DNA from 2 places in the Rathayibacter rubneri genome. Region 2 is predicted to be linked to the other one. Evidence: predicted binding sites of a transcription regulator. Region 2 holds the regulator's gene; the other holds the start of a gene.

Region 1 (12,619 bases), on a different contig from region 2:
CAGTCTCGACGGTGACGGAGGCTGCTTCGATGCCGGGCTCGTCTCCGAGGTTGGAGAGCCAGATGCCGTACTCCGCGACCTGGTTGTTGACCTGTTCCTGATCCACCAGCGCGGCGCCGTCCGGCTCCGTGGCGATTACGACGGTGTAGTGCTTGGTCGAGGGGACGTGCACGAGAGCGAACCGGCGCCCGTGCGAGTCCTCGTGCTCGGAGAGCTGCGACGCCGCAGCAAGTCCCGGGAGCTGGAACGTGCCCCACTTCGCCCGGCCCGCGGGGCCGGAACGGTAGATGTTCGCTCCCTTGGCCTTCGTGCGCATCCAGTTCACGCGATTCACCGTCCTTCCGAGGGCGCTCTGCCCGTGCTTGTCCTTCACCGACACCGTCAGCAAGATCCCGCCGAAGATCGCGGCGACGATCAGCGCGGCCCCAAGTCCCGAGAACATCGACGCGATGATCGAGGAGAGGATGCCGAGAAACAGCACCCCGGTGGCGAGCTGCCCGAGGCCGCCGAGTCCCGCAGTCTGCGGGCGGCGCCAGTTGCCGTAGGTCCGCGGCGCCTCAGCGCTGCGGGTGGGAGTCGTGGTGGTCATCAGTTCCCGCTCCCGTTGCCGCCGGTGGCGTCCTCTGTCGCGGCCTTGACCGCTCCCGTTGCTTGCTTCGCTCCCTCAGCGGCCTTGCTCGCCGCCATGACGCCGATTCCGATAGGACCGCCAGCCGCGGCCGCGGCAGCTCCGCCGCCTGCTGCAGCGACACCTGCCGATGTCGCTGCGCCACCGGCCGATCCGCCGACTGCAGCTCCCCCGCCGGCGGCGGAACTCGCGCCGCCAGGAGCGGAAGCCGAAGCGGGCGATCCCGTACTGCCCGCGGAGGCGTTGCTTCCGGTCGGCGCCGAACCGAATCCGCCGCTACCGCCTGGAGCTCCCCCACCTCCCCCGCTGTCGCCACCGGCGCGGGAGCGGATCGCACCGGTGGCGATATCGCCAGCGCCGCTTACCGCGGCGGCGCCGAGGAGCAGGCCTGCCCCTCCCCCGCTGCCGCCGACAGAGGAGACCGCGGGGACGAGGAATCGCATCAGCGCGGGCAGAGCCACGAGCGCGATGAGCATCAGCGCGAGACCGGTGACGATCTGGAACAGCCCCGTCCCGTCCGACTTGAATAGGTCGGTCCCGGTCATCCGGAACGCGATCGCGTAGACGATCGCCGCAGCGGGCTTATAGAGGATGAATGCGAGAGTCCAAGCCATCGTCTTCTTGAACCACTGCTGCCCGATCTCGGTGTTCGTCGCAGCCGCGGCGATCGGGAAGATCCCCGCGAGGACGACGAGCATCGCGCCGCGGAAGATCATCAGCGCGACCTGGATATAGGTCATCAGGACCGCGAGGATCCCGAGGAGGAACAGGCCGATGAGTCCGATGCCCGAGGTGGCGGTCAGCGAGATCATCGCGAAGACGTTCGTGCCGAAGCAGTTGCTCTCGCCGTTGGTGACGTCACAGTCGGTGGAACGGTTGAGGATCCAGACGGAGAACTCATCACCCGCCTGAGTGGCAAGGCGGATCACGACGAGCCCGGCTCCGGCCACAGCGATCAGCGTCAGCACGGACCGGGCGAGGGTGCGCAGCTCGGCCGCGCGCTGAGTCCAGATCATGCGGCCTGCGGCGACGAGGATCGAGAGGATCGCGAGACCGCCGGCGTACCACTCGAGCTGCCCTTGCACCCAGCCGACCACGCTCGAGGACTCGTTCAAATGCATTGCCAGCGGCAGGAACCCGGTCACGAGAGCGGAGGCGGAGGACAGGATAATCACGGCCAGGAGGATGACGCCGATGCGTCCGAGGTGCGCTTCGCCATCTCCGTAGCGGCGTCGAGCGGACATCATCACGCCGGCAACGATCAGAGACATGACCGCGAGACCGGCGGTGACCCACGTCACGTAGCCGAGGATCGTCTCGAACGCCTCCGGCACCGGCGGCGCTCCACCGCCGTTAACGCCGCCTCCCCGGTCGACCACAGTCACCGGGGAGGGAACATTCACCCAAAGCGTGCCGAGCGACACGATCGCTTTGCCGTAGCCCTCCAAGATGTTGTTCACGAACTGCTGCAGCGCATCGTTCGATGCCTGCGAGACGACGTTGCCGATGCCTTCTGATGACCAGCAGACGACGTCCCATGGCTTGCAGGCTTCGCCTGCGGGTGGGGTCACTGTCATTCGGTACCTGTCCAAGGGATATAGCCGCCGAGGTTCTGCAACGCCGACGGGCGGAAGGGCGGCTGACCGTCATCGGTCAGGACCGACTTCCAGTCGCCGTCGACCCACTGCACGGGAGCGGGGAAGCTGAGGAGCTGATTGGCGTTGGAGCGGAAAGCGATGTCGATCGTGGCTTCGTCAGCGGTGTACGAGCTCACGCGGAAGCCGACGATCTGCACGCTGCCGCCGGTATTGCTCTGTGGAATGTCCGCGGCGATCGCCGCATCACGCCCCGCTCCGGGTGCGGTCTGGCGATCGAGCACAGGGTCCGCAAGGCGTCCGTCCGTGCCCATCGCCCAGAGGTTTGCGACGGAGAAGAGTGCGCCTTCAACGGTGTGGGCGTAGCAGCTGCGCAGGCCGTCGTCCTCGATCACGCCGGGGCCGGCGGTGTCCGAGGAGGGGGCGGCCATCGTGCCGACGATGGTCCACTCGGTGACGGGTGCGGCGGTGAGAGTGCCGCTTTCGTCGTAGCCGGGTAGTTCGCAGACGCTCGCGGCGTCTGCCTGAATCTCGGTTGTGGCGGAAGCGGTAGGTGTCGCGGAGGCGACGGGAGTGTTCTGCCCGTCGCCTCCGCCCAGAGACGTGACGGCGACCAGGATCCCGGCCAGTACGAGGATCCCGACGATGATCGTTCCGAAGATTAAACCTCGCCTGGTGAACGGGTTGCGCTGCTCCGTGTCGCTCATGACGTCATGCCTTTCGTTGGTGGTGCGGTCTATGTCCTTCGGACGCTACGCACCCATCAGGAAGCCGACGATTGGGAACGCGGCGGACACGACGATCACGCCGACGAGGAGGCGGCCGAGCCAGCCGCCGATCTCTCCGCCCTCGCCGCGGCGGGCGGAGACGGTCATAGTGACGCCGAGGACGATCAGGCCGACGACGGCGACGCCGAGACCGACCCACTTGGCCCAGCCCATGGTGGTGGTGAAGGCCTCGAACCCGGGAGGCATGCCTCCAGGGCCTGGGTCGGGGACGACGGCGCCGAGGCTGCCGGCGGCGGTGATCAGCTCGGTGGTGAGAGCGAGTGCGGACATGAAGTGCTCCGTTTCGTGTGGTGGTGGTGCGGGGTGTTCGGTTCCGCCTGGTGGGGCTCCGAAGTTGTCCGGTTATCCGGTGGTGAGGGGTCCGTCGGCATAGGCGACGTCGAAGTGCAGGTGGTTCGGGGTGTCCGTGAACTGGGTGATGTGCTCGTAGCTGGTCGAGCGGCACTGGATCTGTCCGGCGCGCGAGCCCGTCGGGACCTGGGGGTCGAGGACGCTGAGGAGCTTGAGCGCGTTCGGATCGCAGCCAGTCGTTGCGGTGTCGTCGAAGGAGAAGAAGTCGACCGCGTTCCCGCCACCGTTCATCCAGTGCGAGGAGCCGGTGCCGGCGCCGAGGAGCGAACCGGTGCACTGGCGGTTGAGGTCCGAGACGCCGACCGAGGGGAACGTGTTCAGAGCGATAGTGATCACCTGGAGGATCCGCACGTCGATGCCGCAGTTCTCTTTGGCGGTCCCCGCGGCCATGTCGCGGATCTGCTGCGCGTAGCGGTCCTCGAGCAGGCGCAGCCGCCCCTCCTCAATCGCCGTGACGAGCCCGGCCGCGAGGGCCTGCGCGTCACCGGAGACGGCCACGCATCCACCGACCGGCGCGGGAGTCGCGGGCGCGGTGCCGGTGGGCGTCGACGGGACGCCGACTGCGGCGGTGGTCGCCGTGAATGCGGTCGTGCTCCTGCCGAGGCCGTTGAGGTAGATCATGATCGCCACGGCGTCGGACCGGTACTTCGTGTAGTGGTTCGGATCGGCGTTGCGCTGCACCTTGTTGATCGCGATCGAGGGCTCCATCGACTGCCAGCCTTCGACCTGCATGAGGCGGTCATAGAAGAAGCCAGCCGAGGCCGTGGGATCCATGCGCTGCTCGAAGGTGCCCCAGCTCGACTGCTGCTGGAACAGACCGATCGAGTCAGCGACCGAGCCGTCCGGGTTGATCGCACCGTCCCCGTAGTTGATGTTCACGAGCGAGGACTCCCCGATCGCCGTCTGCACGCCGAGGATCTGTCCATCGGCGCCGAGGCCCTTCGCGGCTCCCGCGTTCACGATCAGCGCGGCGTTGACGAGCTGGTCGTGCCCGTAGGCGCCGACCTTCGCGTCCGCGAGGATCGCGGACACGTTCACCGGTCCTCCCCCAGGCAGGCATGCCGCGTTGGCGTCTCCGGCGGCGCCGAAGAACAACAGCCACAGCAGCAGTGCGATCGCGAGAAGCGGTGCCAGGACCGCCGCGAGAACCCCCATTCCCTCCTTCGCCACCGGGCTACTCCGACGCCAAGGGGGTGATCTGCTCGACAGCCCAATGACCTGTCTCGACGGTGCGGTGGACGTACACGGAGTACTCCCCCGCATCCGTGGGAACCACGATCCGCATCGTGAAGGCGCCGTCCCCGTCCCGGACCGACGCAGCGCCCGTCAGGGTCGTGCAGGGCACGTTCGCCGGGTCGACTGTCTCGTAGGCCACTGCGGCCTGCTGGCTCAGGAACGGGTACAGCTCGCTGATCCAGGTGTCGTAATTCAGGGTCGGCCGGCAGAACGCGGTCACCGCGTCGGTCGCGAGGCTGGTGGTAGAAGTCTCCGCAGAGGCGTCTTGGGTGATTTCCGCATCGCTCGGCACCGCCTCAGTAGGAGCGGCGCTCGGCGTCGTTGTTGTCGGCGGCGCAGGAGTCGATGCCGCAGAAACCGCCTGCGATGAGCTGATGTCGGCCGGTGCGGCTTCCGTGCTCGCCGTGCAGGCCGCGAGTCCGCAGAGCGACAGTGCTACTGCGCCTGCGATCGGCGTCAGCCTTGTTCCGGTCACGCTGTTTCCCCTCGTCGTGACGAGGTTGGCTCGCCACCACGAGCCTAATCACTTTTCGAGTTAGTCACCACGCTAGATGTGGTGGCAACCAAGCTGCGTGTTAGGGTGTACAGAACGCTGCGAGGGTTTTGTTTCTTAGTGCGCCATCATTGGTGCATGCCCGACTCCTCGCCCATGCCGATACCTGACGGGGTGAAAGTGGCGATACGTGTCATTGGGGACGAGATCAACCACCGCATCCTGTGGTTTCTGCTTCACCTCGATCAGCCCGAGCGCGGCTCCTACTTCGGCCCCATCCGCAAGCAGGTGCCGGAGAAAACGGCCGAGACCGTGCGCCGTCACCTTGTGCAGCTCGAAGACGCGGGAGCGGTCATCGTTGACACCCCCGTCGCTGATCGGCCGGGCCGAACCGTGCTCTATCGGGCGGATAAGGCGTTCATCAAGGCGCTGTTCGCCCAGAGTGAGGCCAACATGTTCTCGGATGCGCCCCGGCCCGAAGTCGGCCTCTAGGCGCACAGCTCCTCAGGGAAAAGGTCGGCGCACGCGGCGGTCCAGGTTGCGTGCAGCTCGGCACGATTGACCTCATAGGTGTGTGCGCGCCCCGAGTTCTCGTGAATGTCCACCAGGCCCAGCTCCTTGAAGACCCGCAGCGGCGGCCGGATCGAGGTCGGCGGAAGCGCCGTCACCTCAGCGAGCTCATCGCACGTCGCCGGGCCGTGAGTGACCAGCGCGCGGATCACCAGCCAGCGACGCTCGTGGAAGACGGCCAATGTTCTGCGTATGTCGAATGCGGCTGGTTCGCTGCCGCCGATTGCTTGAGCTCCTGAGTTGTTCCCCGTACTCACAGAAGCACATTACCCCGACAAATAGAGCCGTGCTATGCATCCAGTCGTGGCGCTGACCTCGATCGTCGGACTGAGGGGGTCGATCAACCTCGATTGGCTCGACTGGACTGGGCGCAATCGGTCACGGTGCCGATCTTGGTCGTCCATTCGGCGGCGATCGCAAGATCCCGCTCGCCCCCGTCGCCTAGCATCCCGACACGGCGACGCTTTCAGGGATCGGCAGGAGCTGATCACGCCTGGAAGTACAACGTCGACGCCGAGCGCTCTACGTCGAGCGTCGCCTCCTGGCTCCGAGGGTGGGTTGACGCCGCGGCCGAGGGCTCGTGCTCGTCGCCCTACCGACGCGGTAGGGTCGTGACCACGTAAAATGTGGTTGTAAATCAGTGGTAGCCGCTAGATCGAGGGGACGGAAGATGAGCGATCTCCTCACGGAAGTCCCAATACGCCGCCGCGCCTACGTGCTAGCACGTGACATCTCTGCGTCGCTGCGGGTGGTAACACGGCGATTGAGCTCTCGTGCTGCAATGTGCCGGGACGCGCACGGATGCATGGACGAAAGCCCCTGCCCGGCCGCGTTCCCCGTCTCCCCCGTCGCGCCGAGCGCGCCACGGGTGACCGACCTGACAGCTGCCATCAGATGGTTCCGGCTGCTGTCCTTCGATCACCTAGTCGACGGGCAGGACCTCGAATCGACCTTCGAACGGCTGGTACAGCGCGTCGACTTGGCGACACACCGTCGTCCTAACGTTTCCGTTAACGGAATCGCAGGATGATTTTGCCCATGGCTAGACCGAGCAAGGGACAGCGAGTCCCCATCATGGCGAAACCCGCGGTGCCTCTTGCAGAGGTCATCAAGGCCAACGCGACAGCCGCTGGGCTGAGTTACGGCGAGTACATCACCGCCCTCGCGGCGGAGTCCCTCGGTATGCCGGAGTACGCGCCGCGTCCCCGCCGAAACCACGACAACGAACTGCCCATCCCGCAGGAGGCGCGCACGACAGCCGCTTAAACGAAGGAGGCCCGCCGAAGCGGGCCTCACCAAGTTTCGTAGCCCGCTCCCCCATTGCTGCCAGGCTCCCGGGGTTCGAGCTAATCAAGTCACCACCCTCACGGGAGGCTTCTCTATGCCCGAAAGATTACACGACGGGCTGGGAGATTCAATGATGGATCTCTCGGCGCGCCCTAACGGTTCGCCGACGTTCAACGGTGATGCGTGGTCGCTGACCCGTCGGTTGAGCCCACGCGACACCGTGCGGACGATGCGCCGCGACGCTTACGGGCGCCTGGACGAGAACGCGTACCCCACGGCGTTCCGGGTCTCGCCCGTCGCTCCGAGCACCCCTTGGGCGATCTACCTCGCGGACGACGCCGGCGTCTTCCGGCTGCTTTGCTTCGACTTCGACGGCAAGGACTCGCACGGGGTCGACCCTGACCTGATGGAGCAGGCCGCCGATGACTGCGACGCGCTCTCCGTCGTGCTCGACGCCCATCAGGTTGCTCACGTGGTGTGCGAGTCCTCCGGAACTGGAGGGCGCCACCTATGGGTCGGAGTCCGTGGCGGTGCTGCCGCGGCCGAAGTCGACCGGTTGGCGATCGCTGCCAAGGCGAACTTCAGCACGCTGGATCACGGCATGCTGCACAACCCGCGCACGGGTGCTGCACGCCCTCCGCAGTCTCCTCACCGCGATGGCAGCGTGTCGAGGATCCTCCGCGGCCGCGTCGAGGATCTGCTGGATCCCATTGTGTTGCCGGCCTCGCTGGTTGCGGTCGCGGCCGCTCTGGAAGCGACGCCTTCCGGCCGCCGCTACTTTGCCCCGACTCAGGGCGCCGTTGTTTCTCAGCACCGCACTCATCGTGCACTGAGCGCTGCAGGCGCCGCTCACATGGCCACGGCCGATGGTGGCGCCAACCCCTCGTGGACCGCGTTCATGTGCCTGCTCTCGGCCGCGCACGCGGGCTGGACGATGACTGATGTCGAGCATGCCGCCCAGACCGCTCCCGGCATGGAGCACTACCGCACGAAAAACACCGGTCGCGGGAGCCGCCGCCCTCGAGCGCGTCACGAGGCCGCCGATCGACTTGGCCGCCAGTGGGAGAAAGCGCTTCAGTTCGCGGCCTTGCATGCCGTGCTGCCCTCCCCGCGTGAGCCTCGCGATCTGACGGAGCTCGAGGGGATCGTCGCCGCCGTCAGCAACCTTCTCGAACGGTTCCGCGCGCACCCGGGCCGATGGGGTCGCACCGAGCGCGCGACCTCCGAGCGGACAATCCTCACCGCCCTGGCCTACCTCACCCTCCACACCGGAAAGCGCACCGTCGCTGCCTCCGTCCGAGATCTCGCACTGCTCTCCGGCCTCGGCCGCACCACAGCCGCCAGCGCCCTCCGGACCCTCCGCGAGGACGGCTACGTCCAGCTCGTCGCCCGTGCCGATGGCAGCAACGCGAGCGAATGGCGCTTGACCGGCACCTTTTCCACAACCCCGAGCACAGTCCGGACACAACCATTTAATAACCCCCGCCCCCCCGGCCAGGTTTTCTCTGAACGCGCGGTCTTCCTTGACCTGCTTGAGAAGGACCTCACCGATGCACGCCACGACCTCTTCACCCGCTCAGGTCTTGGACACCTCGCGGGGAAGGTCTACGCGCTGCTGGGACGCGAAGCATCTGTCACGGTCGACAGCACCGCCCGCATGCTCGGAGTGACGGCCCGCACAGCCGCCACAAGCCTTTCTCGCTTGCGCAGCCACCGGCTCATCGTCAAGCACATCGATGGGTGGAGACGATCCCTTCGCGACCTGCGCACCACCGCAGCCCGAGTCCTCGGCGTCGACGGTCTGCTCGAGGACCGCGCCTACCGCTACGGCATCGAACGCGAAGTCTGGGCGTGGTGGCAAGCCGAACTCGCCTACCGCTCCTCCGCACCAAGGGAACGCCCTCGACGCCCACACGTCACGAGCCGCCCTCTTTTCGAGGATTCCTCCTCTGGGGAACGTGTGTGGCCTCTCTACCCCCGCGACGCCGCCGGCCGCGGCGATCACCGAGAAGCCCTTCACTGGGGACGCACCGGCATGCTCGCCCCCGGCTCCCTCTGGTGGTCCTCCGTCGCCGCCTAACCGCGGAGCCGACAAAGCTCGATCGGCCTCGACGCGCCCGACCACTCCCCCGCCGTCCCGCAGAACCACTCAGCACGGAGGGATTGTCAGACCCCCCGACCTACACTCAACCAATATCGAACACATGTTCGAATAGTGCGGAGGTGGCTGGATGAGCGTGGCGATCGTGGAGCGAATCTCGATCCCCTCACTGGACACCGTGACGCTTGCATTCCTCGTCGCCGGCGAAGCAGTCGCGGCCGGGTTCCCCTCCCCCGCGCAGGACTACTTCGACGGCTCCCTCGACCTCAACGACCACTTGATCCGCGACAAGACCTCGACATTCATCGTCCGCGTCTCCGGGGAAAGCATGATCGGCGCCGGAATCAGCGACGGCGACGAACTCGTCGTCGACCGCTCCCTCACCCCCAAGCACGGCAACGTCGTCGTCGCGATCCTCGACGGCGAGCTGACCGTCAAACGCCTCGAGCTCTCCCCCAGCGGCGTGACCCTGCGCGCCGAGAACCCCGAATACCCGCCGATCCACGTCCAGGAGCTCAGCGACCTCCAAGTGTGGGGCGTTGTCACCGTCTGCCTGCACCACCTGCATCGTGCGCTCTGAGCGGCGCATCGGCTTGGTCGACGTGAACTCGTTCTACGTCTCCTGCGAGCGGCTCTTCGACCCCAAGCTGCAGCGCCGGCCCGTCGTCGTCCTCTCCAACAACGACGGCTGCGTGGTCGCCCGCTCCGACGAGGCCAAACAGCTCGGCATCGAGAACGGCACCCCCTGGTTCAAGATCGAACCCCTCATCCGCTCCGGCCGCCTCCCAGAAGTCATCGCCCGCTCCAGCAACTACGAGCTCTACGGCGAGCTCTCCGCCCGCGTCATGGAACTCCTCGGCCGCTACTCCGCCTGGCAAGAGGTTTACTCCATCGACGAATCCTTCCTCGGCATCGACGGCAACGTTGCCGAGCGAGCCAAAATCGGCCGCGCCATGCGCGCCGCCGTCGCCCGAAACGTAGGCCTGCCCGTCTGCGTCGGCTTCGGACCCAGCAAGACCCTCGCGAAGTTCGTCAACAAGGGCGGCGCCAAGAAGCACCCCGCGCTCGGCGGCGTCTGCGACACCGACTGGTACACCCCCGAGCAGCTCGACACGCTCATGGCCTCCCAGCACGTCACCGAACTGTGGGGCGTCGCCGGCCGCACCGGGAAGCGACTCGCGGAACTGAACATCCACAGCATCCGCGACCTCCGCGACGCGGACCCCGCCCTTATCCGGAAGAAGTTCTCCGTCGTCCTGCAGCGCTCCGTCTACGAGCTGCGCGGCATCGACTGCATCCCCCTGGAAGCTGCCCGCACCGTCCGCGACCAGCTGATCTTCTCCCGCTCCTTCGCCACCCCCGTGACGACGATCGCAGACATGGAGCAGGTGCTCTCCGTCTACGCGCAACGCGCCGCGCACCGCCTCCGTGCGCAGGAGTCGGTGACGAAGACGATGAGCGTGTTCGCGTCGACGTCGCCGTTCGCGGACACGCCCTACGAGTCCGCAGGCGGCCTCGCCGGCTTCCCTGTCCCTACCGACGACCCGGTAGCGATCGTCAAGGCCGCCATCGGCACGCTGCGGCCGCGTTTGCGCGAGAGAGCGCGGTACGTCCGGGCCGGCGTCATCCTCACCAACCTCTCCCCCAAGAACTCCCACGCCTTCCTCGACGTCTTCGATACCGCCTTCGACACCAAGGGCCTCGGCGCCACCATCGACGCCGTGACCAAGCGCCACGGCCGCTCCGCCGTCGGCCTCGGACTCGCCGGGATCCGCAAGGGACCCGTCTTGACGATGAAACGCGGCGCACTCTCCCCGCGCTCCACGACCCACTGGGGCGAACTGGCGACGGCATTCGCGCACTGACCGCAGCTGCAGGCATGCGGAGACGTCAGTCCGATTGCGGTAAGAGTTCCGAACTCCGGAAGGTTCAGAACTACGGAGTCTGTAAGTGTTTAGCTCGTCGGAGGACATTGATCTGTAGGTACCAGAGTCACGAACTTCGTAGGTCGCATCGCTCGACGGGGGGCAATGCGACGCAGAAGACCGACGAGGGCACCTCTACAGAGTTACAGACTTCGGGGTTCTGTAGATCGTAGACGTAGACGACGGGCGAAGCTGCTGGCAATGGCAGCGGAGGACTTCCGGCGCACCACCTGGCCCTGGTGAAACGAGCCGAACTCAAGCGCTAGAAGGGATCTGCGCCGCAGGCATCCGTCGATGCGCCAGTCCTGCTCGGAGGACGACCAGGTGCGGCTTGGGTCGTCGAGGGCAACGGTCAACCACACTTTGGAATGTGTAGAACTACGGAGTCCGTAAGTCTGTAGCTCGCCGGACGACAGGGTCTGTAAGTACCAGAGTCACGAACTCCGTGGGTCACATTGCAAGACGGGGGCGCAGTGCGACAAAGAAGACCGACGAGGGCATATATACAGAGTTACAGACTTCGGAGTTCTGTAGATCGTAGACGTAGACGACGGGCCGAAGCTGCTGGCAATGGCAGCGGAGGACTTCCGGCGCACCACCTGGCTCTGGTGGAACGAGCCGAACTCGAGCGCTAGAAGAGATCTGCGCCGTAGGCATCCGTCGATGCGCCAGCCCTGCTCGGAGGACGACCAGGTGCGGCTTGGGTCGTCGAGGGCAACGGCCAACCACACTTCGTAAGTGACAGACTTCCGATGTTTGTGAGCTTCAACCGAACTTTGGTAGTCTGTAACTACGGAAGTGATCGGAGCATCTATGCGCATCGTGTCCCTGGCAAATCAGAAGGGCGGGGTCGGGAAGACGACGAGTTTGATGAACCTTGCGGCTGTCGCCGCCAAGAATGCGCGAGTGCTCGTGGTCGACGTCGACCCCCAACAGTCGACGACCATGTGGGCGGCTCGGGCGGGGGAGCGGCTGCCCTTCGACTTCGCGGAGAACACCGACCCCAGCACGCTCGTACGGCTGCGGGAGCTGCCGTATGACGTGGTCTTCGTGGATACGCCAGGGAACCTGACTGATACGGCAATCCTCGGTGCCGTTCTCGACGTCTCCGACTTCGCGATCGTGCCGATGGTTCCAGAAGCGCTTGCTGTCGGTCCGACGCGCAACACGATCAGCAAGCTCATCGAGCCGCGAGACATTCCGTATCGAGTCTTGCTCGGCAAGGTGGACATGCGTGTACCGAACCTCCTCGAAGACTGGGTCAATCTCGTAGACGTAAGCCTCAAGCTCCCTCGCTTCAAGCAGCACATACGACAGTACAAATCGATCAGCGATTCACCGCTCACCGGAGACGTTGTGACGCAGTACCCAGACACCAGACAAACCGCCAACGCGATTTACGACTACAACGCGGTCGCCCTGGAGCTAACCTCCATCTGGGCGCACTCGACCCCGAGGAGCTCCTAATGGCCCGTCAGGACCTCAGCGCGATGCTGTCCACGCCAGCTCAGGCGAATTTGTCTCCTACCCCGCCCGTGGCACCACCAGAGGCGGTGGAGCCCGCCCCGGCGTTCAAGACAAGTCGGACGGGGGACGCCGCTCCGGCAGCTCGGCGGGATCCAGTGGAGGAAGTTGGCTACCGATC
Region 2 (15,954 bases):
GACGGACGCGGCCGTCGCGAGGTTGAGCGACTCCGCCGCGCCGTAGATCGGCACCGCGACGACACCGTCGACGAGCTCGAGCGAGGCGTCCTCGAGACCGCGCGCCTCGTTGCCGAACACCCAGACGGTCGGCTGGGCGAGATCGCCGCGGGCCCGCACCTCGAGCAGGTCCTCCCCCTTCACATCGGCCGCGACCGAGCGCAGGCCGACGGCCCGCAGGCGCTGGAGGACGTCCGCGAGCTCGGCGTCGACGGCGACGGGGAGGTGGAAGAGGGATCCGGTCGTCGAGCGGACGACCTTGGGGTTGTACAGGTCGACGGAGCGGCCGGTCAGGACGACGGCGTCGGCACCCGCGGCGTCGGCCGCCCGGACGATGGTGCCGAGGTTGCCGGGGTCGCGCACCTCCTCGAGGACCGCGACGAGTCGCGGCTCGGAGGCGACGACGTCCTTGAGCGACACGGGGAACTGACGGCAGACGGACACGAAGCCCTGCGGAGTGACCGTGTCGGCCATCGCGTCCAGCACGTCCTCGGTCACGTACTCGATCTCGACGTCCGCCTCCTCGGCGGCTGCGACGATCTCGGGGTGGCGCTCCAGAGCCGTCGGAGTCGCGAACGACTCGACGAGCAGCTCGGGGCGGTAGCGCAGCGCCTCCGCGATGGCCTGCGGACCCTCGAGGAGGAAGAGACCCGTCTCCTGCCGCGCGGGACGCCGGGTCAGCTTCGCCACGGAGCGGACGCGAGGGGAACGGGGATTGTCGAGCATGCGGCGAGCCTATCGGCGGCGCCGTCGGCCGCCCCGGCGACACGTCGCCCTCCCCGAAGCCGCCGCGGGGAACGACGGAGGGGGCCCCGACCAGTGGTCGGGACCCCCTCCGGGAGCGTCCGTGCGGACTACGCGGCGGCCTTGGGCGCCGACGTGTCGGCGGGCAGCGCGTTCTTCGCGGTCGCCACGAGGGCGGCGAAGGTCGCGGGCTCGGTGATCGCGAGGTCCGCGAGGATGCGGCGGTCGACCTGGACGCCGGCCAGGGCGAGGCCCTGGATGAAGCGGTTGTAGGTCAGGCCGTTCGCACGCGAGGCGGCGTTGATGCGCTGGATCCAGAGGCGGCGGAACTCGCCCTTCTTCGCGCGGCGGTCGCGGTACGAGTAGACGAGGGAGTGGGTGACCTGCTCCTTGGCCTTCCGGTACAGGCGCGAACGCTGGCCGCGGTAGCCCGACGCGCGCTCGAGGATGACGCGACGCTTCTTGTGGGCGTTGACCGCCCTCTTGACTCTTGCCATTTCTTTTTCTTCCTATCGATCCGGGTCGGTGCAGTAGCGGACCACGCGGCGCAGCGGACTGCGCGGCAGTGGGCTACAGACCGAGAAGCTTCTTGGCGACCTTGGCGTCCTGCGGGGCGAGGACCTGGTCCTGGTTCAGACGGCGGGTGCGGACGCTGGACTTGGACTCCAGGTTGTGGCGCATACCGGCCTGCTGCTTCATGACCTTGCCGGAGCCGGTCACCTTGAAGCGCTTCTTGGCACCCGAGTGGGTCTTCATCTTGGGCATGTTCTCTCCTTGTCACGTCGCACCCGCATCAGCGGGGCGAAACCGGTGCCCCGCGAGCAGGGCGTCCACCGGCCCCGAGACCGGGGCGGCGAAGTATCAGACGGATTCGGCCTCGGCCGATTCCTCAGGGGTGTTTGCCTCGCGGCGAGCCGCGCGAACCGCGTTGGCCTCGGCCTTGGCCTCGGACTTGTTCTTCAGGGGGCCGATGACCATCACCATGTTGCGACCGTCGATGGTCGGGGTGGACTCGACCTGGCCGAACTCGGACACGTCCTCCGCGAAGCGCTGCAGGAGTCGGACGCCCATCTCGGGGCGGGACTGCTCGCGACCGCGGAACAGGATCATGGCCTTGACCTTGTCGCCGGCCTTGAGGAAGCCCTCGGCGCGCTTGCGCTTGGTCTCGTAGTCGTGCTTGTCGATCTTCAGGCGGAAACGGACCTCCTTGAGGATCGTGTTCGCCTGGTTGCGACGGGCTTCCTTGAGCTTCTGGGCCTGCTCGTACTTGAACTTCCCGTAGTCCATGATCTTGGCGACGGGAGGCTTGGAGTTGGGAGCAACCTCGACCAGATCCAGGTCTGCGTCCTGCGCGAGTCGCAGGGCGACCTCGATTTTCACGACGCCGACCTGTTCTCCGGCGGGACCCACGAGGCGGACCTCGGGGACGCGGATTCGGTCGTTGGTACGGGGATCGCTGATTGCGTTTCTCCTCTGATCTCGGTGAGTAGCTGCTCTGCTGCCGGATTCTGATCCGGCGCATCCCGAGAGAGGAGATTCCTGACGTGCTCGTGCACGTGCTCGCACCCTGCGACCCGGCCTCCGAGGTTTCGCTCGGGTGCCGCAGCCCTGCCCTCGTTGCCGAGGGCGGAGTGCTTCAGACCCGGTAACCTAGTGAAGCGGTCAAGCGCGGGTGGGAGAATCTCCACTTTCGAACCGAGGACATGCCTCGGAGCCCGCATCACCTTAGCAGAATCCCGGCCCGGGCGACAGAGCGGATGCGCTCGCCGCTCGGGGCCCCTCCGCGAGGCCCCGGCACGGGCCCGATCCACCGAACGAAGGACCCATGGCCCAGTACGACGACGACTACGTCCGCCGCTTCGGCGACGCCGACGACTCCTCCGACGTGGAGGCCGCCCGCGACATCGCGGAGGTCCCCGCTGTGGAGATCATCACGACCGCCGCCGTGCACCTGATGAGCGCTGCCGCCGTCAAGTGCGGCCTCGCCGACGAGCCGGACGCCCAGGTCGACCTCGACGAGGCGCGCAAGCTGATCAACGCGCTGGCGGGGCTCGTGACCGCCGGAGCTCCCGACATCAGCGACATGCACGCCCGGAGCCTGCGCGACGGACTGCGCACGCTCCAGCTCGCGTTCCGCGAGGCGTCCCCCCTCCCCGATCCGATCGGCAAGGGCCCGGGCGAGAAGTGGACCGGCCCGGTCACCTGACTCAGCGGGCGGGAGCCAGCTGCACCGAGAGGGAGTCGACCCGCGAGGCGACGATCTCGTCGGCGGACCACCGCTCCCCCAGCCGCGCCACGAGGGCGCCGAGCGCCTCGCGGTCGAGCCCGGGGACGAGGGCGAGCACCACGACGATCTCCGGTCCCTGGAGCCGCTGACGCGGGTCTCCGGCCCGGACATCGACCGACACGACGGTCGACTCGCCCCGGGCCGCCGCCCGGAGAGCGGCGAGCACCTCGGGATCCTCGGCGCTCGAGCGCCACGGTGCGCCCTCGGCGATCGCCCAGACCGCGGGTCGGCGCACGGCGAACTCGTGGTCCGAGACGGCGTCGAGCACCAGGACCTCCGTCGACTCCGCCACCGCGGCCAATGCCGCTCGACGGCCGTCGACGGGCACCGGGCGCGCGGAGGCGTCCCAGCGCCGCATGGTCTCGACACTGCTGAAGACCGGGAGGACGCTGCGTCCGTCGGGCCCGGCGACCGTGACGATCGACAGCTCCTGCGTCTTGTCGGTCCGCAGGCCGTCGACCTCGTCGCCCTCCTCGCCGAGGTGCGCGACGAGCGGGATCAGCAGCCGGGACTCCCGCAGGGCGTCGACCACGGCCTCCGGACCGCGCGAGTCGGCGCCGAAGTCGGCGAGAGCGCGCGAGAGGAGCTCCGGCGCTCGGCCGTCGTCCTCGCCCCCCGCGCTGGGCGCGAAGTGCCGGCCGGCCCACGGGGTGCCGGCGGAGTCCGTCACATGCGAGGGGAGCGGGCGTCCGTCACTCGGACGCGACATCCAGCGCCTCCGCGAGCGTGAACGCTCCGGCGTAGAGGGCCTTGCCGACGATCGCGCCCTCGAGGCCCTGCGGGACGAGGTCGCGCAGTGCGGCGATGTCGTCGAGGTTCGAGATGCCGCCGGAGGCGATGACCGGGCGGCGGGTGCGCGCCATGACCTGCTCGAGCAGTTCGAGGTTCGGCCCCTTCAGCGTTCCGTCCTTCGTCACATCGGTGACGACGTAGCGGGTGCAGCCGGCCTCCTCGAGGCGGTCGAGGACCTGCCAGAGGTCGCCGCCCTCCTTCGTCCAGCCGCGGGCGGCGAGCGTGGTGCCGCGCACGTCGAGTCCGACGGCGATCTGGTCGCCGTACTGCGCGATGACGCTCGCGGCCCACTCGGGGTTCTCGAGAGCGGCGGTGCCGAGGTTGATGCGCTTCGCACCGGCGCTCAGCGCGGACTCGAGGCTGCGGTCGTCGCGGATCCCGCCCGAGAGCTCGACGTTGACGCCCTTCACCTGGCGGATCACCTTCTTCATGATCCCGTGGTTGTCGCCGCGGCCGAAGGCGGCGTCGAGGTCGACGAGGTGGATCCACTCCGCGCCCTGGTCGGCCCAGTCGCCGGCCGCGTCGATCGGGTCACCGTAGTTGGTCTCGGTCCCCGCCTCGCCCTGCGTCAGGCGGACGGCCTTGCCGCCGGCCACGTCGATCGCGGGGAGAAGGACAAGGCCCGGGGCCTTGGTGAACTCGCTCATCGTCATCCTCAGTCTCGGGAGCCCTGGTGCAGAGGCGGCGCTCACCGGGAGCGGCGCCGACCACCGGCCGATCCTAGTTCGTGCGGAGCCCGCCCAGCCAATTGGAGAGCAGCCGCAGGCCCGCCGCGCCCGACTTCTCGGGGTGGAACTGGGTCGCCGAGAGAGGACCGTTCTCGACCGCCGCGATGAAGGGCCCGCCGTGATCGGACCAGGTGACCGCGGGAGCCGGGAACGGAGGGATGACGTCGAGCGACCACTCCCGCGCACCGTACGAGTGGACGAAGTAGAAGCGCTCGTCGGCGATGCCGTCGAAGAGGACGGAGCCGGCGGGCGCCTGCACGGTGTTCCAACCCATGTGCGGGACCACCTCGGCGGGGAGGAGGTCGACCGTGCCGGGCCATTCGCCCAGCCCCTCGCTCTCGACACCGCGCTCGACGCCGCGCTCGAAGAGCACCTGCATGCCGACGCAGATCCCGAGGACCGGGCGGCCTCCCGAGAGCCGCTTGTCGATGATCTCGCCGCCGCGGGCCTTCGTCAGCGCGTCCATGACCGCGCTGAAGGCGCCGACCCCGGGTACGAGCAGGCCGTCGGCCTCCAGCGCCTTCCGGCGGTCGGAGGTGAGCTCGACATCGGCGCCGGCGAGCTCGAGCGCCTTGACCGCCGAGTGGACGTTGCCGGATCCGTAGTCGTAGACGACGACGGACGGGCGGCCGCTCACAGGGCGCCCTTCGTCGAGGGGACCCCCGCGACGAGCGGGTCGAACGCCTTCGCCTGGCGGAAGGCACGGGCGAACGCCTTGAACTCCGCCTCGGCGATGTGGTGCGGATCGCGGCCGCCGAGCACCGTCACGTGCACGGTGAGACCCGCGTTGAAGGCGATGGCCTCGAACACGTGGCGGACCATGGAGCCGGTGAAGTGGCCGCCGATGAGGTGCAGGGCGAAGCCCTCCGGCTCGCCGCTGTGGACCAGGTAGGGGCGTCCGGAGATGTCGACGACGGCCTGCACGAGGGCCTCGTCGAGGGGGACGAGGGCGTCGCCGAACCGCGAGATGCCGCTCTTGTCGCCCAGCGCCTGCCGGATCGCGGTGCCGAGCACGATGCCGATGTCCTCGGCCGTGTGGTGGATGTCGATCTCGACGTCGCCCGTCGCGCGCACCCGGAGGTCGGTCAGCGAGTGCTTCGCGAAGGCGGTGAGCAGGTGGTCGAAGAAGGGCACGCCGGTCTCGAGATCCGCGACGCCGGTGCCGTCGAGGTCGATCGAGAGCTCGATGCTCGACTCGCTGGTGGCACGACTGAGGGAGGCGGTGCGCCCGGATGCGGCGCTCGGGGAGGTCATGGCAACCAGTCTATTCGCCGCCCCGCGCCCCTCCGCGGGCCGGAGCTACTCGTGCGCGAGCGCCGTCGCCGGGTCGGCGTCGGGTGCCGGCAGCGAGCGGAGCGCCTCGAGGAACGCCGTCGTCTCCTCCTCGGTGCCCGCGCTCACCCGCAGGTGCCCGGCGATCCCGACGTCGCGGATCAGGACGCCGCGCGCCAGGAGCGCCTCGAAGGTCGCCGTGGGGTCGGCGACCCCGCCGAAGAGGACGAAGTTGCTGCCCGTCGCGTGGGGCGTGTAGCCGAGCTCGCGGAGTCCGAGGACCATCCGATCTCGTTGCTCGATGATGTCGCCGACCATCGCGAGCATCTCGTCGGCGTGCGCGAGGGCGGCAGTGGCGGCCGCCTGAGTGAGGGCGGAGAGGTGGTACGGGAGGCGCACGAGCCGCAGTGCGTCGACGACCGCGGGGTCGGCGGCGAGGTAGCCGAGGCGCACACCGGCGAAGGCGAAGGCCTTGCTCATCGTGCGCGAGACGAGGAGCCGGGGCCGTCCGGGAAGCAGGCTGAGGGCGGTGTCGGCGTCCCTGCCGCCGAACTCGGCGTACGCCTCGTCGACGACGACGATCCCGGGGGTCGCGTCGTAGACGGCCTCGATGGTCGCCAGCGGAAGCGGCGTGCCCGTCGGGTTGTTCGGCGCGCAGAGGAAGACGATGTCCGGCTGCGCACGGCGGACCTGCTCCGCGGCGTGGTCGGCTCCGACCTCGAAGTCGTCCTGCCGGGGCGCGGGGATCCACTCGGTGCCGCTGCCGGAGGCGAGGATCGAGTACATCGAGTAGGTCGGCGCGAAGCCGAGGAGCGAGCGTCCGGGTCCGCCGAAGGCCTGCAGGACGTGCTGCAGCACCTCGTTGGAGCCGTTCGCCGCCCAGAGGTTGTCGGCGGTCAGTCCGTGACCGAGGTAGCCGGCGAGCGAGTCCCGCAGCTCCCGGAACTCGCGGTCGGGATACCTGTTGACGGTCCGCAGGGCGACGGACACCCGCTCGACGATGTCGGCGATGACGTCGTCGGGAACGGGGTGCGTGTTCTCGTTGACGTTGAGGGCGACGGGGACGATCTTCTGCGGGGCGCCGTAGGGCAGCTTGCCGCGGAGATCGTCACGGAGAGGAAGGTCGTCGAGAGTCGTCACCAGGGAATGGTAGCGGCGCCCATCGAGACGGGAGGGTCCGCCGTGGAGTCGCCCCGACGCTCCGCTCAGCGGACCAGCTCGTACGCGCCGGGAACGGCGAGGCGCTGACCGGGCTCGAGGCCGGCGCTCGGGAGCTGGTTGAGCGAGACGATGTCGGAGACGACGTCGCGCGGGTCGCTGTCGGGCGCGATCTCCTCGGCGAGGGACCAGAGCGACTCCCCCGCGCGGACCGTCACGTACTGGAACTCGACGTCGGAGGTCTCGCCCGAGGCGACCGCTCCTCCGCCGTTGAGCCCGAACGCGAAGGCGCCGGCGATGAGCGGGAGCGCTCCGAGGACGGAGAGGGCGGCACGGCCGCGGCGGGTGATCCGGAGTCGCGTGCGCACGACGGCGGGACGCTGCGTTTCGGCACCGTCGAGGACGGCGCTGCGGTGCTGGTGGGTGTGCTGATCGATCATGGGGATCGCTCCTTTCAGCAGGGATTCGGGGCGGACCTCGGCCGGGAGGCCGCCCCGAACCTCTGTTCCGAATATATCTTCGAAGAAAGCGGGAGGCAAGAGCCTGTCGCGTCGTATCCGTTGCCGAGAACGCGCGACACACTCGAACGAATGTTTCGAACGGGAACCCTTGCCGGATACAGTTTCGAGAGCCCGCTGGTAGTACAGCAGCGACCACCGACATCGGCGGTCGACCGGAACCCGGGCGGGCGCGCACGCGGGGTGCGCGCCGAGAGAGGATCACGTGAGCGACGCGCAGACCGCCAAGGCCAAGCAGGGCACCGGACGCCGCCGGAAGAACCTGAGCGCGAAGCAGCTCGCGATCCTCGACGCGATCCAGCGCTCGGTCTCGAGCCGGGGCTACCCGCCGAGCATGCGCGAGATCGGCGACGCGGTCGGCCTCGCCTCGCTCTCGAGCGTCACGCACCAGCTGAACCAGCTCGAGCTCAGCGGCTACCTCCGCCGCGATCCGAACCGCCCGCGCGCTCTCGAGATCCTCATCGACGTGCCGAGCTCGACCGAGGACGACGGCTCGTTCGAGTCGAGTGTGACGGTCGGCGACGCCGCGATGGTGCCGCTGGTCGGGCGGATCGCCGCCGGAGTCCCCATCACGGCGGATCAGCAGATCGACGAGGTGTTCCCCCTCCCCCGCCAGCTGGTGGGCAAGGGCGAGCTGTTCATGCTCAAGGTCGTGGGCGAGTCGATGATCGACGCCGCGATCTGCGACGGCGACTGGGTCGTCGTCCGGTCGCAGCGCACTGCCGAGAACGGCGAGATCGTCGCGGCGATGCTCGACGGGGAGGCCACGGTGAAGGTGCTGCGCCAGCGGGACGGCCACACCTGGCTGCTCCCCCGCAACTCGAACTTCGAGCCGATCCTCGGCGACGAGGCCGAGGTGCTCGGCAAGATCGTCGCGGTCCTGCGCTCCGTCTGAGCGCCGACGGCGAAGGGGGCGGACGGCTGCGCGCCGTCCGCCCCCTTCGTCGTTCCGAGCCCCGCTAGACGACCGCCTCCGCCAGCGCGAGGCGCGCCTCGGCCGCCGCCGCGACCAGGGAGCGCAGTGATGCGACCGTCTCGTCGTATCCGCGCGTCTTGAGGCCGCAGTCCGGGTTGATCCAGACCTGCCGCGCGGGGATGGAGCCGAGCGCGGTTCCGACGAGGTCCGAGACCTCCTCGACGCCCGGCACCCGCGGGGAGTGGATGTCGTAGACGCCCGGGCCGATGCCCCGGGCGAAGCCCGAGCGCTCGATGTCGACGACGACCTCCATCCGGGAGCGCGCAGCCTCGATGCTCGTCACATCGGCGTCGAGCCGGTCGATCGCGTCGATGACCACGCCGAACTCGGAGTAGCAGAGGTGCGTGTGGATCTGCGTTGCGGCACGGGCTCCTGCCGTCGCGAGCCGGAAGGCCCCGACGGACCACTCGAGGTACTCCGGCTGATCCGCCTTCTCGAGCGGCAGGAGCTCGCGGAGGGCGGGCTCGTCGACCTGGACGATGCGGATGCCCGCGGCCTCGAGATCGGCGATCTCGTCGCGCAGGCTCAGCGCCACCTGCACGGCCGTGTCCGCCAGCGGCTGGTCGTCGCGGACGAAGGACCACGCCAGGATCGTCACCGGACCGGTGAGCATGCCCTTGACCGGCCGCTCGGTGAGCGACTGGGTGAAGCTCGACCACTCGACGGTGATGGGTGCGGGGCGCGAGACGTCACCCCACAGCAGCGACGGACGCGTGCAGCGGCTCCCGTAGGACTGGACCCAGCCGTTGCGCGTCACGGCGAACCCGTCGAGGTTCTCGGCGAAGTACTGCACCATGTCGTTGCGCTCGGGCTCCCCGTGCACCAGCACGTCGAGGCCGATCTCCTCCTGCAGCGTCACCACCTGCCGGATCTCGTCGCGCATGCGCTCGACGTACTGCTCGTGCGAGAGCTCGCCGCGGGTCAGCGCGGCCCGCGCCGTGCGGATCCCCCGGGTCTGGGGGAAGGAGCCGATCGTCGTGGTGGGGAGCACCGGGAGACCGAGCGACTCCTCCTGCGCCGCCACGCGCTCCTCGTAGGGGACGCGGCGGTGGTCGTCGGCGGTGAGTCGTGCCGCGCGCTGCCGCACGGCGCCGTCGCGCACTCCGGGAGCGGAGCGGCGGTCCTCGAGCGCCGCGGTCGCCTCGCGGAGCGGCCGCTCGACGGCCGCCGCACCCGCGAGGAGCCCCTCGGCGAGGACGGCGATCTGCCCGACCTTCTGATCGGCGAACGCGAGCCAGGACGCCAGGCGCGGGTCCAGATCCGGCTCGTCCGTGACATCGTGCGGGACGTGCAGGAGGGACGTGGAGCTGGACACCGCGAGGCCGCCCGCGAGCGGTCGCAGCCCCTCGGCCGTCTCGAGGGCCGCCGCGAGGTCGCCCCGCCACACGTTGTGCCCGTCGACGACGCCGGCGACCAGCACCGTGCTCTCGAGCCCCGGGGTCGGTGCCGGCGCCGATCCCTTGACGAGGTCGATGCCGATGGCCTCGACGGCCGACGCGGCGAGCACCGGCAGGGCGTCGCGGAGATCGCCGTAGGGAGCCGCGACGAACAGTGCCGGGCGCTCGACCGCACCGCCGAGGACGCGGTACGCCTCCCGGACCGCAGCGAGCACCTCCGCTCTCCGCGCCTCGACCGACTCGGACACCAGCGCGGGCTCGTCGAGCTGCACCCAGTCGGCGCCCGCCGCGCGCAGCCGCGCCAGGAGCTCGACGTAGACCGGGAGGAGATCCGCCAGCCGGGAGAGGGGCGAGAACCCGGCAGGGGCCTCGTCCGTGGGCTTCGCGAGCAGGAGGTAGGTCACCGGTCCCACGAGCACGGGGCGGGTCGTGAAGCCGGCGTCCCGAGCCTCTTCAATTTCTCGCGCCCGGCGGTCGTCCGAGGGCGAGAACGACGTCTCGGGGCCGATCTCCGGCACGAGGTAGTGGTAGTTGGAGTCGAACCACTTGGTCATCTCGAGCGGAGCGCGCTCCCCGTCCCCGCGCGCCAGGGTGAAGTAGCCGGCGAGATCCAGCGGGCCGTCGGCGACGAGATCGGCGAAGCGCTGGGGGATCGCGCCGACGGCGACCGTGGTGTCGAGCACCTGGTCGTAGAAGGAGTGCGCCTCCGGGATCGAGGAGTCGGTGCGGCCCAGCCCCAGAGCGGCGAGGCGCTCGCGCGTCGCCGCGCGCAGGCCCGCGGCCTCGCGCTCGAGCTCGTCGGCCGACGCGGCACCACTCCAGAACGCCTCGACGGCCTTCTTGAGCTCGCGTCTGCGGCCGATCCTCGGGTAGCCCAGGATCGTTCCGGTCGGGAAGTCGGGTGCGGTCGTCGTCATGATGCTCTCTCCGTGATGAGGGTCGTGGTCGGGGCGGGAGTGGCGGCCAGGAGGCCGCTCTCGGCGAGGACGGCGAGGACCGCCTCGTGCCGGTTGAAGGCGTACAGGTGGACGGCGGGCGCTCCGGACTCGACGAGCGTGCGGACGAGACCCGCCGCGTGCTCGACTCCGATCCGAGCGCGCGCCTCGTCGTCGGGCTCGACGTCGAGCGCGATCGCGAGCTCGGCGGGCAGGTCCTCCCCGCTGAGCTCGAGCATCCGGCGGAGGCGGCCGGGGCTGGTGACCGGCATCACCCCCGGGATGATCGGCATGCGCACGCCGGCGGCTCGCGCCCGCTCGACGAAGCGCACGTAGTCGGCGGGGTGGAAGAAGAGCTGCGTGATCGCGAACGACGCCCCCGCCGCCTCCTTCGCGAGGAGCGCGTCGATGTCCTGCGACGACGACCGCGAGCGAGGGTGCCCGTTGGGGAACGCCGCGACCGCCACCTGGGCGCGCGGGCGCGACGCCGGATCCACTCGCAGCGCCGACGACCCCGGGACGGCGACCGCCCCGTAGGGCTCGCGCTCGGCCTGCACGCGGTGGATGAGCTGCACCAGCTCGGCCGCGCTGCCCAGCTCGCCGAGGAACGTCTCGCCGTCCGCGGTGCCCGCCGGAGGATCGCCGCGCAGAGCCAGGAAGCGGGTGACTCCCGCCTCGAGGAACTCGTGCACGAGCCGACTCGCCTCCGCGGCCGTCGACCCGACGCAGGTCAGGTGGGCGAGGGCCTCGACGGAGGTGTGCCGCCGGATGTGGCGGAGGAGCTCGAGGGAGGCGCGGCGCGACGAGCCGCCCGCCCCGTAGGTGACCGAGATGAAGGAGGGGCGGGCCTCGGCGAGGCGGTCGACGGTGCGCACGAGGGCCGCGGTCGCCGCATCGGTGCGAGGCGGGTAGACCTCGAAGGAGAAGGGGACCGGAGTCGGACAGTGCGTGTCCGGAGAGGTCTCCGAGCGGGTCGACGGCACAGCAGGCCCTCCGTTCCACAGTGTGTGATCGGTGGGGCGGGTGCCGGGCTCGGCTGTCGCTCCAGGCGCCGGGTGGCGCTCCGGGGTCCACAGTAGGAACGCCTCCGCTGCGCCGTCGAGGCGCGTGACGCGGTGTGACCGGGCGTGACGGAGTGTGTCGGAGGGCGTTGTGCGCGGCGGTCGGGCGTGCCCGGGACGACGGAGCGCCCGCGCCCCCTCGTCGGGGAGCGCGGGCGCTCGGGTGGTGCTGCTACGCCTCGACGGCCGCCGCCGGAGCGGCGAACTCGGCCAGCGGGCCGGCCAGGTCCTGGTGGACCAGCGCCTGCACGCGCGTGCCGCCGTCGACGTACGCGGTCGCGAGGATGCGGCCGTTGCGGTGCAGCTGCGAGATCACGTCGCCGCGGTCGTAGGGCACGAGCAGATCGAGCTCGACGTTCGGCTCGGGCAGGATCTCGGCGATCCGGGAGCGCAGCTCGTCGATGCCCTCGCCCGTCCTCGCCGAGACGAAGACCGCGTCCGGAGCGAGGCCGCGGAGGACGAGCCGAGCGCCCTCGTCGACGAGGTCGGACTTGTTGAAGGCGATGATCTCGGGGATGCTGCGGGCACCCACCTCGCCGATCACGTCGCGGACCGTCGCGATCTGCCCCGCGGGGTCGGGATGCGAGGCGTCGACGACGTGGACGATGATGTCGGAGTCGGCGACCTCCTCGAGCGTCGAGCGGAACGCCTCGACCAGCTGGTGCGGCAGCGCCCGCACGAAGCCGACGGTGTCGGCGAACGTGTAGAGGCGGCCGTCGGCCGTCTGAGCCTTCCGGACCGTGGCGTCCAGCGTCGCGAACAGCGAGTTCTCGACCAGGACGCCCGCGTGGGTCATCCGGTTGAGCAGGCTCGACTTGCCGGCGTTGGTGTAGCCGGCGATCGCGACCGACGGGACGGCGTTGCGCTTGCGGTTCGCGCGCTTGGCCTCGCGGGCGGGCTTCATCGCGGTGATCTGCTTGCGCAGTCGCGCCATGCGGGTGTGGATGCGACGGCGGTCGAGCTCGATCTTCGTCTCGCCCGGTCCGCGCGAGCCCATGCCGGCTCCCGCGCCCACCTGGCCACCGGCCTGGCGGGACATCGACTCTCCCCATCCGCGCAGTCGCGGCAGGAGGTACTCGAGCTGGGCGAGCTCGACCTGGGCCTTGCCCTCCCTGCTCTTGGCGTGCTGGCTGAAGATGTCGAGGATCACCGCCGTGCGGTCGATCACCTTCACCTTCACCACGTCCTCCAGCGCACGGCGCTGGCTCGGGGCGAGCTCGGTGTCGGCCACCACGGTGTCCGCGCCGAGCGCGGCGACGACACCGGCGAGCTCCTGGGCCTTGCCCTTGCCGAGATAGGTGCTCGGGTCGGGGTGCGGACGGCGCTGCAGCAGTCCGTCGAGAACGGTCGCCCCCGCCGTCTCGGCGAGAGCGGCGAGCTCGTGCAGCGAGTTCTCGGCGTCCTCGAGCGAGCCCTGCGAGTACACGCCGATCAGCACCACGTTCTCGAGGCGCAGCTGGCGGTACTCGACCTCCGTGACGTCCTCGAGCTCGGTCGAGAGGCCGGCGACGCGGCGCAGGGCCTGCCGGTCCTCGCGGTCGAACTGCTCGCCGTCCGAGTCCTCGCCGCCGTGCCCCGACGTCTGCAGCGCCTGGGCGCCGCCCGAGACGAAGCGCGAGTATCCCGCCGACCGCGACTGCGCGTTCGCCAGGACCCTCGAGACGACGTCCACGGCCTCGGTCGTGCCGGTCTCGTTCAGGTCTTCCGTCATCCGGATAACACTAACTCCTCAGGTCTTGATAGGTTCACTTCTCATGGTCGCCGAGCACTACTTCACGAGTACGCCCGACGGTGACCTCCGGCCCCGCAGGATCACGGCCCGTCTGGCGGGCCGCGACCTCGAGCTGACCACCGCCGGAGGCGTGTTCAGCCCCGGCCACGTGGATCTCGGAACCCGCGTCCTGCTGGACGCGGTCCCCGAGCCTCCCGCGAGCGGGGACCTGCTGGACCTCGGCTGCGGCTGGGGTCCGATCGCCCTCGCGCTCGCCCTCGGCGCTCCGGCCGCCCGGGTGTGGGCGGTGGACGTCAATCAGCGGGCGCTCGAGCTGGTCCGTCGCAACTGCGAGGAACTCGGCGTCACCAATGTCAACGCCGTCCTGCCGGAGGATGTTCCCGCGGACGTGCGGTTCGACGCCATCTGGTCGAACCCGCCGATCCGCATCGGCAAGGAGGAGCTGCACGCGCTGCTCGAGCGCTGGCTCCCCCGGCTGGCTCCCGGAGCCGACGGCTGGCTGGTCGTGCAGCGGAACCTCGGGTCCGACTCCCTGCAGAAGTGGCTCGTCGAGGCCTTCGACGAGCGGCTCGAGGTCGAGCGGGTCGCGAGCGCCAAGGGCTTCCGCGTCCTGCGGACCACCCGCTCGGCCTGACTCCCGCCTCGGCCTGACTCCCGCCTCAGCCTGACTCCCGCCTCAGTCGATGCGGATCGTGCCGGTGTAGACGAGATCGGCCGGACCGGACAGGCCCACGTGCTCGCCCTCCTCGGTGGCGAACATCGTGACTCCCAGCGTGCCGCCCGGGACGTCGACCCGCCACGACTGCGGCGCGCGGGCTCCCGCCCAGTAGCGCACCGCGAGGGCGGCCGCCGCGGCACCGGTGCCGCAGCTGAGGGTCTCGCCGCTGCCGCGCTCGTGGACGCGCATGCGGATGCGGCCGATCCCGTCGTGGATCAGCGGCTCCCCCGGCACGACGAACTCGATGTTCGCCCCGTCCACGGGCTCCGGCTCGACCTGGGGGATGTAGGTCAGGTCGGCGGAGTCGAGCTCCTCGTCGTTGCTGAGCGCGACGACGACGTGCGGGTTGCCGAGGTCGATGCCGAGACCCGGACGGGCGACCTTGAGCTCCTTGGCGCGCACCAGCGGCTCGCCGCCCGCCAGCTCCCAGCGGCCCAGGTCGACCTGGAAACCGGAGCCGCTGCGCGTGAGGTCGCGCACACCGGCGCGGGTGCCGATCGGGAGGGTGTCGCCCGGCTCGAGCTCGGCGAGCCCGCCCGCCAGGAGGAACGCCGCGTAGACGCGGACGCCGTTGCCGCACATCTCGGCGATCGACCCGTCGGCGTTGCGGTAGTCCATGAACCACTCGGCCTCCGGCTCCTCCGCGAGCGAGGCCGCGCCCTCGGCGATCGCCCTCGATCGCACGGCGCGGATGATGCCGTCGGCTCCGACGCCGAAGTGCCGGTCGCAGATCATCGCGATCTGCGCGGGCGTGAGGTCCACCTCACCGTCGGGGTCGCTGAAGAGCACGAAGTCGTTCCCGGTGCCCTGGCCCTTGGTGAAGTGCAGCTCGATCGTCATGGCGGACAGCCTAGCGAGGAGCGGAGTCGTCGACCTGGGCTGCGACCGCGGCCCGTGCCGCCAGATCCGGCGCTCCGGACGGGAGGCGGTGAGCGTCCCGGTAGCGGCGGAACCAGCTGTTCTGCCGTCGGGCGTAGCGGCGGGTGAGCGACTGCGTCGAGGCGATCGCCTCCTCCTGCGAGAGCTCGCCCGCACGCTGCCCGAGCGCCTGGGCGTAGCCGATCGCGCGGCTCGCGGTGACACCGCGCTCGATCCCGAGGGGCACCAGCCGCTCCACCTCGTCGAGCACGCCGTCGGCCCACATCCGCTCGACGCGCTCGTCGAGCCGCCGCACCAGGACGTCGCGGGGGGCCTCGAGGACCAGCAGCTCCGCCGGCCGCCAGAGCTCCGGCTCGTCCGACATCAGGGCGCTGTTCGGGGTGCCGGTGAGCTCGGTGATCTCGAGGGCGCGGACGATGCGCCGGACGTTGTGCGGACCGATCCGAGCCGCCACGACCTCGTCCACGGCGCGTAGGCGCTCGAACAGGACGGCGACGCCCTCGCGCTCCGCGGTCTCCTCGAGTGCACGGCGCACCTGCGGGTCCGTCCCCGCGAAGGAGAACTCGAAGACGACGCTCGAGACGTAGAGACCGGAGCCGCCGACCAGGATCGGCAGGGCCCCCCGCACCCGCACCTCGTCGACGACGCGGCGCGCCTCGGACTGGTACCGCGCGACCGACGCCTCCTCGGTGACGTCGAGGACGTCGAGGAGGTGGTG

The links. Region 2 encodes LexA, which represses DNA repair genes until DNA is damaged. Its sites were predicted from a motif close to TCGAACANNTGTTCGA; they were not measured.
Positions count from the first base shown of each region.
Region 1: a site for LexA is predicted at 9,145-9,160, ahead of NB037_RS02465 (LexA family protein). Genes of this name have one in related genera too.

Region 1 is NZ_JAMRYM010000003.1:140,381-152,999, forward strand. It holds gene NB037_RS02415 (SCO6880 family protein) at 1-589, opposite strand, end outside; gene NB037_RS02420 (TrbL/VirB6 family protein) at 589-2,199, opposite strand; gene NB037_RS02425 (DUF8175 domain-containg protein) at 2,202-2,930, opposite strand; gene NB037_RS02430 (hypothetical protein) at 2,976-3,281, opposite strand; gene NB037_RS02435 (hypothetical protein) at 3,354-4,517, opposite strand; gene NB037_RS02440 (hypothetical protein) at 4,537-5,073, opposite strand; gene NB037_RS02445 (helix-turn-helix transcriptional regulator) at 5,230-5,583, shown strand; gene NB037_RS02450 (helix-turn-helix domain-containing protein) at 5,580-5,843, opposite strand; gene NB037_RS02455 (hypothetical protein) at 6,332-6,691, shown strand; gene NB037_RS02460 (hypothetical protein) at 7,079-9,028, shown strand; gene NB037_RS02465 (LexA family protein) at 9,180-9,629, shown strand; gene NB037_RS02470 (Y-family DNA polymerase) at 9,619-10,914, shown strand; gene NB037_RS02475 (ParA family protein) at 11,788-12,441, shown strand.
Region 2 is NZ_JAMRYM010000015.1:15,600-31,553, reverse strand. It holds gene NB037_RS05950 (TrmH family RNA methyltransferase) at 1-765, opposite strand, end outside; gene rplT (50S ribosomal protein L20) at 894-1,280, opposite strand; gene rpmI (50S ribosomal protein L35) at 1,354-1,548, opposite strand; gene infC (translation initiation factor IF-3) at 1,645-2,244, opposite strand; gene NB037_RS05930 (DUF1844 domain-containing protein) at 2,609-2,989, shown strand; gene NB037_RS05925 (SseB family protein) at 2,991-3,740, opposite strand; gene priA (bifunctional 1-(5-phosphoribosyl)-5-((5-phosphoribosylamino)methylideneamino)imidazole-4-carboxamide isomerase/phosphoribosylanthranilate isomerase PriA) at 3,763-4,509, opposite strand; gene hisH (imidazole glycerol phosphate synthase subunit HisH) at 4,583-5,227, opposite strand; gene hisB (imidazoleglycerol-phosphate dehydratase HisB) at 5,224-5,844, opposite strand; gene NB037_RS05905 (histidinol-phosphate transaminase) at 5,890-7,005, opposite strand; gene NB037_RS05900 (LysM peptidoglycan-binding domain-containing protein) at 7,068-7,460, opposite strand; gene lexA (transcriptional repressor LexA) at 7,744-8,433, shown strand; gene metE (5-methyltetrahydropteroyltriglutamate--homocysteine S-methyltransferase) at 8,498-10,828, opposite strand; gene NB037_RS05885 (methylenetetrahydrofolate reductase) at 10,825-11,721, opposite strand; gene hflX (GTPase HflX) at 12,080-13,618, opposite strand; gene NB037_RS05875 (class I SAM-dependent methyltransferase) at 13,662-14,273, shown strand; gene dapF (diaminopimelate epimerase) at 14,316-15,197, opposite strand; gene miaA (tRNA (adenosine(37)-N6)-dimethylallyltransferase MiaA) at 15,208-15,954, opposite strand, start outside.